3 regions of the Planococcus sp. PAMC 21323 genome follow, and region 2 is predicted to be linked to each of the others. Evidence: riboswitches for the same ligand, from Rfam matches in the RefSeq annotation. Region 2 holds a riboswitch; each other region holds the start of a gene.

Region 1 (4,377 bases), 110 kb from region 2:
AAATTCGTATTTCCCGTGATAGTTTTCGCCGCCTGTAAAAATATTTGGTGTAGGAAGTCCCATGTAAGATAGTTGAGAGCCGTCGGTACCTCCACGAACTGGAACAATATTCGGTTTGATACCTAAAGTAATCATGGCACGTTCGGCGTTGTCGACGATTTCCATAACCGGTTCGATTTTTTCGCGCATATTGTAATATTGATCTTCTATTTCTAAACGAATGGCTTCGTCTCCATATTGTTGCTGAAGTTTTTCTGCAACAGCTTGCATATGGCGCTTTTTCGCTTCAAACTTTTCTTTATCAAAATCACGAATGATATAGCTTAATTCAGCAGATTCCACAGTACCTTCAAAACTATTCAAATGAATAAATCCTTCATAGTTCTCCGTTAGTTCAGGAACTTCATTTTTGGGCATTTCTTGCTGGAATTGAATCGCGACCGTTTGCGCATTTACCATTTTGTCTTTAGCTGATCCTGGGTGAACACTTTTCCCTTGAACAATCAATTTACCACTCGCTGCATTAAAACTCTCGTATTGTAATTCGCCAAGCGGACCTCCATCCATCGTATAAGCGTACTCTGCACCAAAGCGATCAACGTCAAATTTATGAGGACCACGACCAATCTCTTCATCAGGTGTAAAGGCGACGCGAATTTCTCCGTGTTCGATTTCTGGGTGCTGAGCTAAATAATCCATGGCTGTCATAATTTCCGCAATACCAGCTTTATTGTCAGCACCAAGAAGTGTCGTGCCGTCTGTTGTGATCAACGTATGACCGACGTAATTTTTCAAATCAGGAAAATCAGATACGGTCATCTGGATGCTATCGTTTAATTGGATATCTTGGCCATCGTAATGATCGATACGTTTTGGATTGACATTTTTCCCGGTGAAATCAGTCGCTGTATCAACGTGAGCTAGAAAACCAATGACCGGAATTTTTTTATCTGTATTTGCAGGCAAGGTTCCAAAAAGGTACCCAGCATCGTCCATACCAACATCTGTGAGTCCGATACTTGTCATTTCTTTTTCTAGTTCGTGGAGTAAGTCCCATTGCCCCGGTGTAGAAGGTGTTGACTCACTTGTGAAATCAGATTGTGTATCAATTTTTGCATAACGAACAAGTCGTTCAATTAACGATTCAAACATGTATAAATCCCCCTAAAATCAGTCTTGATTCTATTTTAACACGAAGCAAGAAAATTCTGTCGCAAAAGAAAAACGATGCCCAGGGTGGACATCGTTTTAATAACAAAATTTTTTTTGCACTCGTATTAAATAGGTGCTGAAGGTTTCTTCCGAAAAATCGAAGATACTTTTGTTTCATTGCCATTCTTTATTCGCATAATATTTTCACGGTGTTTCCAAATGGCCATTGTGAAAAGAAGAGTAGAGATTACTAGCGGCCAAGATCCAATTGCAGGGACAAATGCTATTACAAAGAAAACTGCATATAACACGAGTACACCAATGACAAGATAGTTTGTTATAAGAGAAACGGCAATCAATAATAATAGGCCAAGTATACCAAGCTTCCAGTCGAGTGCGATCATGACGCCAATAACAGAAGCGGTTCCTTTACCTCCATCAAACTTCATAAAGAACGGGAAATTGTGACCCAAAATAACTCCAGCACCGCCAATAAATAGCATCGTCCATATGAGTTCAGGAGAGAAATTACCTAAACCTAGTAGTAAACGTAACCCTGCAACTGCCGCAAAACCTTTAAAGATATCAATAATAGCAACGAGCAATCCGTATTTCCAACCTAAAACAATAGCGGCATTCGAGGCACCAGAATTTTTGATCCCAGCGTTTTTGACATTCACACCAGATAACAGCTGTGCCGCCAAAGAGCCATGACAACAACCAATTAAATAGCTGATAAAAAATAATAGCAAAATCCAAATAAACATAGCCGGTTCCTCCATTCTATTAATAGATAACGTTTAAAATAGAGTGAGGTTTCAAAATATTTTGATTAATAGGGTTGACAAACAGAAATAAAGTTCCTATACTACAAAACAAGATCAAAAACTAAATTTAATACTCTTATCAAGAGTGGCGGAGGGATAGGCCCTGTGATGCCCGGCAACCAACAGACGATTTTGTCTGGAAAGGTGCTAATTCCTACAGAACCGGAGTTATAGGTTCTGACAGATAAGAGGAGGAAAACTCCGTATATTCGGCCCTCTTCTTAGCGAAGGGGGCTTTTTTCGTCCCCCTTCGCAGTTACAAAACAAAAAATAGGGGGAATGGAAAATGACAAACTTAAAACCAGAAACATTATTATTACACGGCGGACAACAAGTAGATCCAACAACGGGATCGAGAGGTGTACCGGTATATAAAACTACTTCTTATGTTTTTAAAGATACCCAGCATGCACAAGATTTATTTGGTTTGAAAGATGTCGGCAATATTTATTCACGTATTATGAATCCAACAGTTGATGTATTTGAGCAACGAGTAGCTTTACTAGAAGGTGGGACTGCAGCTGTAGCTCTTTCTTCAGGAATGGCCGCAATCGCTTTTTCTATTTTGAACATTGCAGAAGCTGGAGATGAAATCGTAGCGGATAGCAGTCTTTATGGAGGCACTTACAATCTATTTGCAAATACATTGCCGCGTTATGGAATTACGACAAAATTTGTTGATGCGACAAACCCAGAGAATTTTAAAGCAGCCATTACAGATAAAACAAAAGCAGTATTTGGGGAAATTATCGGTAATCCAAGTTTAAATGTTTTTGATGTAGAGAAAGTGGCAGAAATTGCTCATGCACATGGTTTGCCATTATTGATTGATAATACGTTTGCTTCACCATATGGCAGTAATCCTATTGAATTTGGAGCAGATGTTGTCATTCATTCGGCGACAAAATGGATTGGTGGACACGGAACGACAATTGGTGGAGTAGCGGTAGACGCAGGGAAATTCAATTGGGACAATCCACGCTTCCCGAACTATACCGAGCCGGACAAAACTTACCACGGGCTACGTTATGGTATTGATGTACCGAATGCTGCATTTGCGACAAAATTACGTGTTCAATTATTGCGTGACTTTGGTCCATCGTTAAGTCCTGATAGCGCTCATGCATTGTTGCAAGGATTAGAGACTTTGCATTTGCGCATTCCAAAGCATAATAACAATGCTCAAATTATCGCAGAGTATTTAAAACAGCATCCACAAATTGAATGGGTCAATTACCTAGGCTTTGAAGATCATCCATCTCATCAAATTGCGAAGAAATACTTGAAAAACGATGGTTATGGATCGATTGTTAACTTCGGTATTAAAGGTGGACGAGAAGCAGGACGCAAAGTAATCGACAGCATTAAGCTTTGGTCCCATGTTGCCAATGTTGGCGATGCAAAGTCACTTATTATCCATCCAGCATCTACGACTCATCAACAATTAAACAATGATGAGCTGAAATCATCAGGCGTAACAGAAGAGCTAATCCGACTCTCTGTCGGATTAGAAAATGCTGAAGATTTAATCGCTGACTTAGAGCAAGCAATACAAGTGACCGTGTTAGAAAAAGTATAAGGAGGAATCGGCATGAAAAAAGTATCCATTGGCTCGTTAACCCTGGACTCAGCTAAGACGATAGAACATGTAGAACTTGCATATGAACGTCTCGGAGATAAAGGTGCTCCTGTTATTCTGGTTTGTCATGCGCTGACTGGTGATCAATATGCAGTAGGCACAGAGCAAAATCCGGGCTGGTGGGCAGGGATGATAGGTCCAGGGAAACCAGTGGATACAACTATTTTTCAGGTGATTACTTTTAATGTATTGGGTGGTTGTCATGGATCAACCGGTCCTATATCGATAAATCCTATTACAGGAACTCCCTACAATGCAGAGTTCCCAACATTAACAATACGGGATATGGTCCGAGCGGAATATGTAGCATTAAAAAAACTGGGCATCGAAAAGGTAGCTGGGGTAATCGGTGGATCTCTTGGTGGGATGAAAACGCTAGAATGGGGGAGAATGTATCCTGAATTTGTCGATGCAATACTTCCGCTAGCCGTAACGCCGTATTACAGTGATTATGGAGTAGCCTTTAATCATATTGGGATAGTGGCTATCGAAAATGATAAGGAATATAACGGTGGAAATTATAAAGATGCTAGTTTGATCAAAGGATTTGAAGTAGCTAGAATGGCAGGCATGGTCACTTATCGCAGCGGCAATATGTTCAATAAACGGTTTGAACGAAGCGATAAAGATGGCGAATTTAATGTTCAGTCATATTTAAATTATCAAGGAAAAAAATTAGCAGGTCGTTTTGATGCGAATAGCTATTTAATATTGTTAAAAGCCATGAACACCCATGATATCAAAGATGCGATTATAGAA
Region 2 (4,377 bases):
AAAGCGAATGGGAATGCTACGACTAACAGAGGATTTAAAAGAATTTACTGTACCCGCGGAATCTTATTATGTGTTGGGAGATAATCGCTTGAACAGTACCGATTCTCGAGTTTTAGGATTTATTTCTGAAAAGAGTATTGTAGGGGAAGTGAAAGTTCGAATTTCCCCGTTTGAACATATCGGTATTGTCGAATAAACCCATTCTATTTATCTCATAGATAACAAAAGACAGCTTCCTCTAAAAACGGGAAGCTGTCTTTTGCTGTTTAAAATAACTCGAGTTTCTCAATTCGTTTTAATGCTTCAACAATACGGCTTTCATCAACAAGCAATCCAACACGGATAAAGCCTTCACCACCATCTCCAAAACCACTGCCGGCAGCGACTGCGATATCAGCTTTTTCAAGAAGGTAATCAGCAAATCCAACACTCGTAAAACCTGTTGGAATAGGTAACCAAGCAAAGAACGAGCCTTGTGGAGCTGTTATTTCCCACCCAATACGGGCGCACTCTGTGACAAGTACATTTCTACGTTTTTCATAGAGAGTTACTAAATCATCCACGCATTGCTGATCGGCGTTTAAAGCTTCTGCTGCAGCAAGTTGCACAGCGGGGAATAACCCAGCAAATAAATGATCTTGAATTAAGTTTAGCGCTTCAATCATTTTCGAATGCCCAACAGCAAACCCAATACGCCAGCCAGCCATATTGTAAGTTTTCGATAAAGTATACATTTCAATGCCCACTTCTTTTGCGCCTTCAGATTGTAAGAAACTAACAGGTTTTTTGCCTTCAAAACCAACAGCACCATAAGCAAAGTCATGAACAATAGCAATATTATTTTCTTTTGCAAAAGCAATAGTTTCATCAAAAAATTCTTTGGTGGCTACTGCACCAGTAGGGTTGTTTGGGTAATTTAAATACATTAATTTTGCACGGGAGCAAATATCTTCAGATAACTCTTCATAATTTGGCAAATAGCCTTTTTGCGGATTTAATTTCATCAGTTCAAAATCAATATTTGCTAAAGGGGCGCCAGATAAATAATCAGGATAGCCCGGGTTTGGTAACAATAAGAGGTCCTCAGGATTTAGCAATGCTAATGGCAATTCCACTAAACCAATTTTGGTTCCACACATAATTGCGACTTCTAAATCAGGGTCTATCTCGACGCCATATTCGCGGTTATAGAAATCTGCTGCAGCTTGTCGCAAAGTTGAAATTCCACGAAAGGGTGAGTACTTATGTGTTTTGGGATCTGTCACTGCAGTTTGCAATGCTTTAACGATATGGCCGGGTGTCGGCTGATCAGGGTTGCCTTGTCCAAGGTTAATGACATCGCGTCCTTCCGCGACGGCTTTGCTAGTTTTTGCAACGAGGGATGCAAAAAATTGAGTGGGTAAATTTTGTAAACGGTTAGAAAAGTCCATATAATTCTCCTCATTTTCGAAATAATTGCACTTCTACTCCGAATCTTATAGAATTTAGGTTATCTTGTCTACTGGAGGAGAGAATATGAAGGTTGCATGTGTTCAGATGGATATTGTATTTGGGGAACCAGAAAAGAACTACCAGCAAGTATTGAACTATTTAGCGGAAGCTGCTGAAAATGGGGCAGATACCATTGTTCTACCCGAAATGTGGAATACAGGTTATGCGTTAACAGAGCTTGATACGTTAGCGGACAGTACAAACCGAACAGTGGAGATGTTAAAAAGCTTCGCAAAAGAAAAGTCAGTAAACATTGTTGGAGGTTCTGTTTCAACAGAGAAAAATAATGGTTTTTATAATACGATGTATGTCGTCGATAAAAAAGGTGAGCTTGTTTCTGAATATGACAAAGCGCATCGTTTTGGATTAATGGATGAACACATTCATTTAGAAGAAGGAGATACTCTCGGTACATTTAAATTGGATAATGTCGTTTATGGTGGGGTTATTTGCTATGATATTCGTTTTCCTGAGTGGATTCGTGCACAGGCGTTAAACGATGCGAAGCTTATATTCGTATCTGCAGAATGGCCAGAAGCTCGAATCGATCATTGGCGTATTCTGTTGCAAGCACGTGCAATTGAAAACCAATGCTTTATCGTTGCAGTTAACCGTATTGGCAGTGACCCCAAAAACGAATTTGGTGGCAGCACGATGGTTATAGCTCCTTGGGGAGAAATTCGATTAGACATGAAAAAAGAAGAAGGCATAGGGTATGCGGAAATTGATTTACAAGAAGTTGAAGAAGTCCGCAAACGAATCCCGGTCTTTGACGATCGTCGAGAAAAATTATACGAAACATTCAAAATTTAATTGACACTTTGAAAACATGTCTGTAATATAAAATCCAATCTAATAAACTAACTTATCAAGAGAGACCGAGGGGTAGGCCCTATGACGTCCGGCAACCCCCAATTGGGAAGGTGCCAAGTCCTGCGGAATGTGAAAGCGTTCCGGAAGATAAGTCGAGAAAATAAACTTTTCGATGCCTCTTTCTTGATGAAAGAGGCATCTTTTTGTTGCTAGGGGGAAGCTATGATACATATTGAGAACTTAACGAAAACGTACATAACGAAACACGGCACCGTTACTGGAGTAGATCAGGTTTCACTTAGAGTCAGAAAAGGTGAGATTTTTGGGATTGTTGGATATTCAGGAGCTGGGAAAAGTTCACTGATTCGCTGTATCAACTTGCTTGAGCGACCAAGCTCTGGCAGTGTCGTAGTCGATGGCAAAGACTTAACTAAGTTGAGCAGCAATCAATTAAGAAAAGCACGATTGAAAATCGGTATGATCTTCCAACATTTTTATTTGATTAGTCAAAAGACGGTTTATGACAATATCGCTTTTGCACTTCGGGCGGCTGGTACACCTTCTAAAGAGATTAAAACACGTGTAGAAGAACTGCTAGAAATGGTTGGCTTGTCTGATAAACGAGACGTTTACCCGGCACAGTTGAGTGGAGGTCAAAAACAGCGAGTTGGCATCGCACGGGCATTAGCAAATAATCCAGCAGTCTTGTTATGTGACGAAGCAACATCAGCACTCGATCCTAATACGACTTTATCCATTTTGCGTCTTTTGAAAGAAATTAATCGGAAATTGAACATCACCATTGTGTTAATCACTCACGAGATGAATGTTGTAAAAGAAATTTGTGATCGAATGGCTATTATGCAAGGCGGACGAGTCATTGAAGAAGGACAAGTATACGATATTTTTGCAGATCCTCAAAAGGAGCTAACGAAAGAATTTATTTCTAGTGTCGTATCCTTTAATGTTCCAATACATATTTTGAAAGAATTTAAAGGAACTTTAGTGAAAGTGCTATTTAAAGGTGGTGTAGCAGGCGAAGGCGTTATTTCCGATATGTTGCAGAACTTTTCGGTAAAAGGCAACTTTTTACACGGAGCTATCGAGTATATTCAAGAACGACCACTTGGCGTCTTTATTATGGAGTTGAAAGGCGCTGAAATGGAAGTTATGGAGGCATTGCGGTATTTAGAAAATAGAGCGGCAATCGTGGAGGTGATATCGAGTGGGAATTGAATGGGGACGAATTATTGAATTATGGCCAGAAATACAAACAGCATTTTTCCAAACATTGATGATGATCGGCATCTCGCTATCGGTGTCACTGATTATTGGATTGCCACTTGGCATTTTATTGTTTATAACAGATCGAGGTTTGTTCCTAGAAAATCGTCCAGTAAATTCAGTGGTGGGCTTTATTGTAAACATTGTACGCTCCATTCCTTTTATCATTTTGTTAGTGGCACTTATTCCGCTAACGAAATTAATCACAGGAACAACAATTGGTCCAGTTGCCGCAAGCGTTTCTTTATCTGTTGCAGCTATTCCTTTTTTTGCTCGAATTGTAGAAAACTCACTTCGTGAAATTGACAAAGGTGTAATTGAGGCAGCGATTGCAGTAGGTGCTACACCATGGATGATCATTAAAGACGTGTTACTTCCTGAAGCAAAATCAAGTATCGTACAAGGGATTACGTTAACCATCATTAGCTTAGTCGCCTATTCAGCTATGGCTGGTGTTGTAGGTGGCGGAGGTATAGGCGATTTAGCCATTCGCTTTGGTTATTATCGATACGATAACACCATCATGATTGTCACGGTCGTTATTTTGATCGTACTGGTTCAAGTAATTCAACAAGCAGGAGACTATACAGCGAAAGCGATAGATAAACGATAAGGGGAGAATGACATGAAAAAATTTGGATTAATTGTAGCAGCAAGTGCATTGGCTTTAGCAGCATGCGGTAGTGAAGAAAACGAAACAACAGAAGAACCTTCAAAAGATATTAAACTAGGAGCTACAGCAGGGCCTTATAGCGATATGTTAAAACAAGCCATCGTTCCTGGTCTTGA
Region 3 (4,377 bases), 490 kb from region 2:
ATGCAGAAACAAACCAACAATAAAACCGATGCTTTAAAAGTCTATGAACAATGACTTTTAAAGCATCTCTTTTATTGATATTAATCAACGTTAGTAAAGCCATTCCTTCGCTATTAAACAAAATATTCTGTATAATAGAGATGAAGGGTAATTCTTGTTTTAGTTGTCCCATGATTGGTGATTATTAAATGAGGAGGTTGGTCATAATGGAACACAAAGTACTTGATCCACGTGAAGTTGAACTTCGTCTAGATGAAGATTTTAATGCGATTCTGAATATGATTGGCGAAGGAGCACCTGTATTTTCATTTGATGAAAAAGAAAAAATATTTAGAGCACAACAACGTGATGAAAAGATAGCTAAAGAACTTCACTAATAAAGCTAAGTCGCTTTTCCAAAATAGGGAAAAGCGATTTTTTATGCAAAAAAAACTCCTGCTCTGAGAACAGGAGTTTCATTTATTTCATCATTTCCGCCAAATAATTGTATGATTGGAGCCGCTCTTCATGATAGAAGATCGGTGAATGGACAATCACTTCATGGGCACGTGTTTTTAAGATAAAGTTTTTCAACTTTTGCTTAACAAGGTCAGGTGTTCCGACAATCATCGATTCAGAATTTAATTTATCTCGGAAAATGGCAATTTCACGGTCTGACCAAACATCTTCTAATTTATCAATTGGTGGTTGGAATGTTGTTGGTTCCCCTCTCATTAATGAGAACATTTGTTGTTGCGAAGAAGTCGCTAACCATTCCGCGCGTTCTTGTGTTTCGGCAACAATTACATTCACACCTAGCATTGCATATGGTTCGGCCAACGCTTTTGACGGTTTAAAGTTTTGATGATAAAGCTGTAAGGCTTGCATCATATAATCTGGTGCAAAATGACTTGCAAATGAAAACGGCAACCCTTTTAATGCAGCAAGCTGTGCACTAAACCCGCTCGATCCAAGAAGCCACAGTGGCACGTTCATATTTGTTCCCGGGAAAGCGCGCACGCGGCCCACTGGATTTTCTGAAAAGTAATTTTCTAATTCTGCTACTTGTTGCGGAAAATCTTCGCCATTGCTTTGCAAACTACGGCGCAATGCATGAGCGGTCGCTTGGTCACTTCCTGGCGCACGCCCTAAGCCTAAGTCGATGCGTCCTGGATAAATGGTTTCCAGCGTACCAAACTGTTCAGCAATCACCAATGGTGCGTGATTTGGAAGCATAACGCCACCTGAACCTACACGAATCGAGTTGGTTGCTCCTGCAATGTGACCGATCAGTACAGAAGTAGCCGAACTACCAATTCCCGGCATGTTGTGATGTTCAGCTAACCAAAAACGATTAAAACCTAGTGACTCCACGTGTTGAGCCAAATCCACACTATTTTTGAATGCTTGTGCCGTTTCAGCACCTTCATTGATTGGTGCTAAATCGAGGACAGACAATGGAATATTTTCGAATTTCTTAATTTGCATAATAACCTTCACTCCTATTCCTCTCCATTGTAGCGATGTTTAATGAATACATCCTTTTTTTTGCTCAGACTTTGAAAAATGGTAGCTGCATTATCGCTTCTAATCTGCTTGCCTCTTTTTTCTTTTTATTCAAACTAATTAAAATTCTTTCTTGCTTTCCTCTATCAAATGATTTATGATAAGGAACATCGAAACAGTAACACCACCAATTTAATAAGATATTTCTTATCTAGAGAGACGGAGGGATTTGGCCCTATGAAGTCTCAGCAACCAGTCTGACGAAGACTACGGTGCTAAATCCAATAGGCTTTGCCTAGCAGATGAGAAGAATGTGTTTCCTGATAGGGGCTTTCTTCTTTTATGAAGAAAGCCCCTATTTTATTGCGGAGAGGATGAGCAAAATGACAAAGCAGAGTTTAGAAACTTTATTGGTTCAATTGGGTAATCGCAGTGATGACACAACTGGAGCAGTAAACCCACCTATATACTTATCCACCGCTTATGCGCATCAAGGACTGGGTCAATCAACTGGTTTTGATTACACTCGGACTAAAAATCCGACACGTTCTGTTTTAGAAGAAGGGTTTGCTAAACTTGAAGGGGCTGATGCTGCCTATGCTTGTAGTTCTGGAATGGCGGCTATTCAATTGGTTTTATCTTTGTTCCGTCCAGGTGATGAATTATTAGTACCGGAAGATATTTACGGTGGTACATATCGTTTATTGGATCATTTTTCAGCGACTTATAATATCCATCCAATCTACGCTGAATTTAAAAACGTACAAGATACAGAGAATAAAATAACGGCAAATACACGAGCTCTTTTTATCGAAACGCCTACAAATCCGCTTATGCAGGAAATCGACCTTATCGCTTTTGCTGCGTTAGCTAAAAAGCATAAACTTCTATTAATAGTAGATAATACGTTTTTAACCCCTTTTTTCCAACAACCAATTCAACTTGGAGCAGACATTGTAATTCACAGCGCTACAAAATATATCGGGGGTCATAATGACGTATTGGCTGGACTTGTTGTCGCTAAAGGAGACAAAATTTGCGACAAACTCGCTACATTTCATAACTCTGTTGGTGCTGTTCTCTCCCCTTTCGACTCTTGGCTATTGGTTCGAGGATTAAAGACATTACCCTTACGCATGAGACAGCACGAAGCGAATGCCAAAGCAATTGCAGAATTCTTATCTCGTCAGCCGCAAGTTTCAGACGTATTATATCCAGGTAAGGGCGGTATGCTATCTTTCCGGTTGCAGGAAGAATTTTGGATTGGACCATTCTTAGAAAGGATCAAGCTCATCACGTTTGCTGAAAGTCTTGGCGGCGTCGAAAGCTTTATCACTTACCCTGCCACTCAAACTCATGCAGATATTCCTTTTGAAGAACGTACAAAACGTGGCGTATGCAATCGTTTATTGCGCTTCTCTGTTGGCGTTGAACTAGTAGATGATTTAATCGCTGACCTAACACAAGCATTTTCAAAATTGAAAGAGGAGGTTGTTGAATATGACCGATCGTATTGAAACCAAGTTTATTCACTCTACCGGAGTTGATCCAATCACTGGGGCCGTTAACGTACCGATCTATTTGTCTTCTACATTTCATCAGAAAAGCTTAGACTCATTTGGACCTTTTGATTATAGCCGCTCAGGTAACCCTACACGTCTCGCACTTGAAGAAACGATCGCAGAACTCGAAGGCGGCACGCGTGGTTTTGCCTTTTCCTCAGGGATGGCTGCTATCTCTTCTGCGTTTATGCTCCTATCTTCCGGTGATCATGTCCTAGTTTCCGAAGACGTATATGGTGGAACTTATCGTTTTATCACTGAAGTTTTAGATAAATTCAAGATTGAGTATACATTTGTTAATATGACCGATTTAAATGCTATGGCCAATGCTATAAAACCTAATACAAAAGTTATTTATTTAGAAACACCTTCAAACCCTGTAATGAACATTACAGATATCGAAATTGCTGCAAAATTAGCAAAAGCCAATGGTTGCTTAACATTTGTCGACAATACATTTATGACACCCCTTTATCAAAACCCTTTAGAACTCGGTGCCGATATTGTTTTGCATAGCGCAACTAAATTTTTATCTGGTCATAGTGACATTATTGCCGGACTGGCCGTTACAAATGACGAAGATCTCGGCAATCGGTTAGGTTTTATCCAAAACACCTTTGGTTCTGTTTTAGGTGTTCAAGATTCTTATTTGCTAATTCAAGGCATTAAAACTTTAGGGGCGCGCTTAACTCAATCGACCGAATCAGCTCGACTAATTGCTGAATTTTTACACAGCCATCCATTAATCGAAGAAGTTTATTATCCTGGATTTTCATTCCATCCGGGTAATCCGATTCACGAACGTCAGGCGAAAAGCGCAGGAGCCGTCTTCTCCTTCCGCTTAGCTGATAAAAAATCGGCTCGTATTTTTGTTGAACACTTAAGAATCCCAATATTTGCGGTCAGTTTAGGTGCAGTTGAATCAATATTATCGTACCCGTCAACCATGTCCCACGGTTCTATGCCTCGAGAAGAACGTGAAAAACGCGGAATCACTGACGGCTTATTACGCTATTCAGTCGGCCTTGAACATTCCGACGACTTGATACAAGATTTAACTCAAGCGCTTGTGCAAGTCGCACGCCGTAAAGGTTTAAGTATCGCTAATTAAATAACTCCCTTACTAAATTGAAGACATCTTCTACCAACTCGGTAAAAGATGTTTTTTGTTTTTGAATCATTCAAATTTCATATTTTACTTTTTTAGACACAACTCTAAAAAAAATCACATCCTTAGCTGATAATGATTGACATTCTCAATTAGCTCTTTATAATTGAGGTTGAGAATGATTTTCATTTACCTTCTCAACTACATATTAAAGGGAGAGAC

The links. A riboswitch is a leader RNA that binds a small molecule or an ion and turns the genes downstream of it on or off. The one in region 2 is predicted to bind S-adenosylmethionine.
Region 1: linked by a shared signal. The riboswitch ahead of PLANO_RS12785 (O-acetylhomoserine aminocarboxypropyltransferase/cysteine synthase family protein) and the one ahead of PLANO_RS13375 (methionine ABC transporter ATP-binding protein) in region 2 are both predicted to bind S-adenosylmethionine.
Region 3: linked by a shared signal. The riboswitch ahead of PLANO_RS11175 (methionine biosynthesis PLP-dependent protein) and the one ahead of PLANO_RS13375 (methionine ABC transporter ATP-binding protein) in region 2 are both predicted to bind S-adenosylmethionine.

Annotation. Positions count from the first base shown of each region.
Region 1 covers NZ_CP009129.1:2,593,685-2,598,061, reverse strand. The annotation lists gene pepT (peptidase T) at 1-1,152, opposite strand, end outside; gene PLANO_RS12790 (glycerol-3-phosphate acyltransferase) at 1,278-1,919, opposite strand; SAM riboswitch class I at 2,053-2,170, shown strand; gene PLANO_RS12785 (O-acetylhomoserine aminocarboxypropyltransferase/cysteine synthase family protein) at 2,266-3,558, shown strand; gene metX (homoserine O-acetyltransferase MetX) at 3,571-4,377, shown strand, end outside.
Region 2 covers NZ_CP009129.1:2,706,846-2,711,222, reverse strand. The annotation lists gene lepB (signal peptidase I) at 1-196, shown strand, start outside; gene PLANO_RS13385 (pyridoxal phosphate-dependent aminotransferase) at 267-1,430, opposite strand; gene PLANO_RS13380 (carbon-nitrogen family hydrolase) at 1,516-2,304, shown strand; SAM riboswitch class I at 2,354-2,458, shown strand; gene PLANO_RS13375 (methionine ABC transporter ATP-binding protein) at 2,527-3,540, shown strand; gene PLANO_RS13370 (methionine ABC transporter permease) at 3,530-4,201, shown strand; gene PLANO_RS13365 (MetQ/NlpA family ABC transporter substrate-binding protein) at 4,214-4,377, shown strand, end outside.
Region 3 covers NZ_CP009129.1:2,215,257-2,219,633, forward strand. The annotation lists gene PLANO_RS11165 (hypothetical protein) at 1-23, shown strand, start outside; gene PLANO_RS16110 (hypothetical protein) at 207-377, shown strand; gene PLANO_RS11170 (LLM class flavin-dependent oxidoreductase) at 460-1,467, opposite strand; SAM riboswitch class I at 1,690-1,794, shown strand; gene PLANO_RS11175 (methionine biosynthesis PLP-dependent protein) at 1,869-3,002, shown strand; gene metC (cystathionine beta-lyase) at 2,986-4,158, shown strand.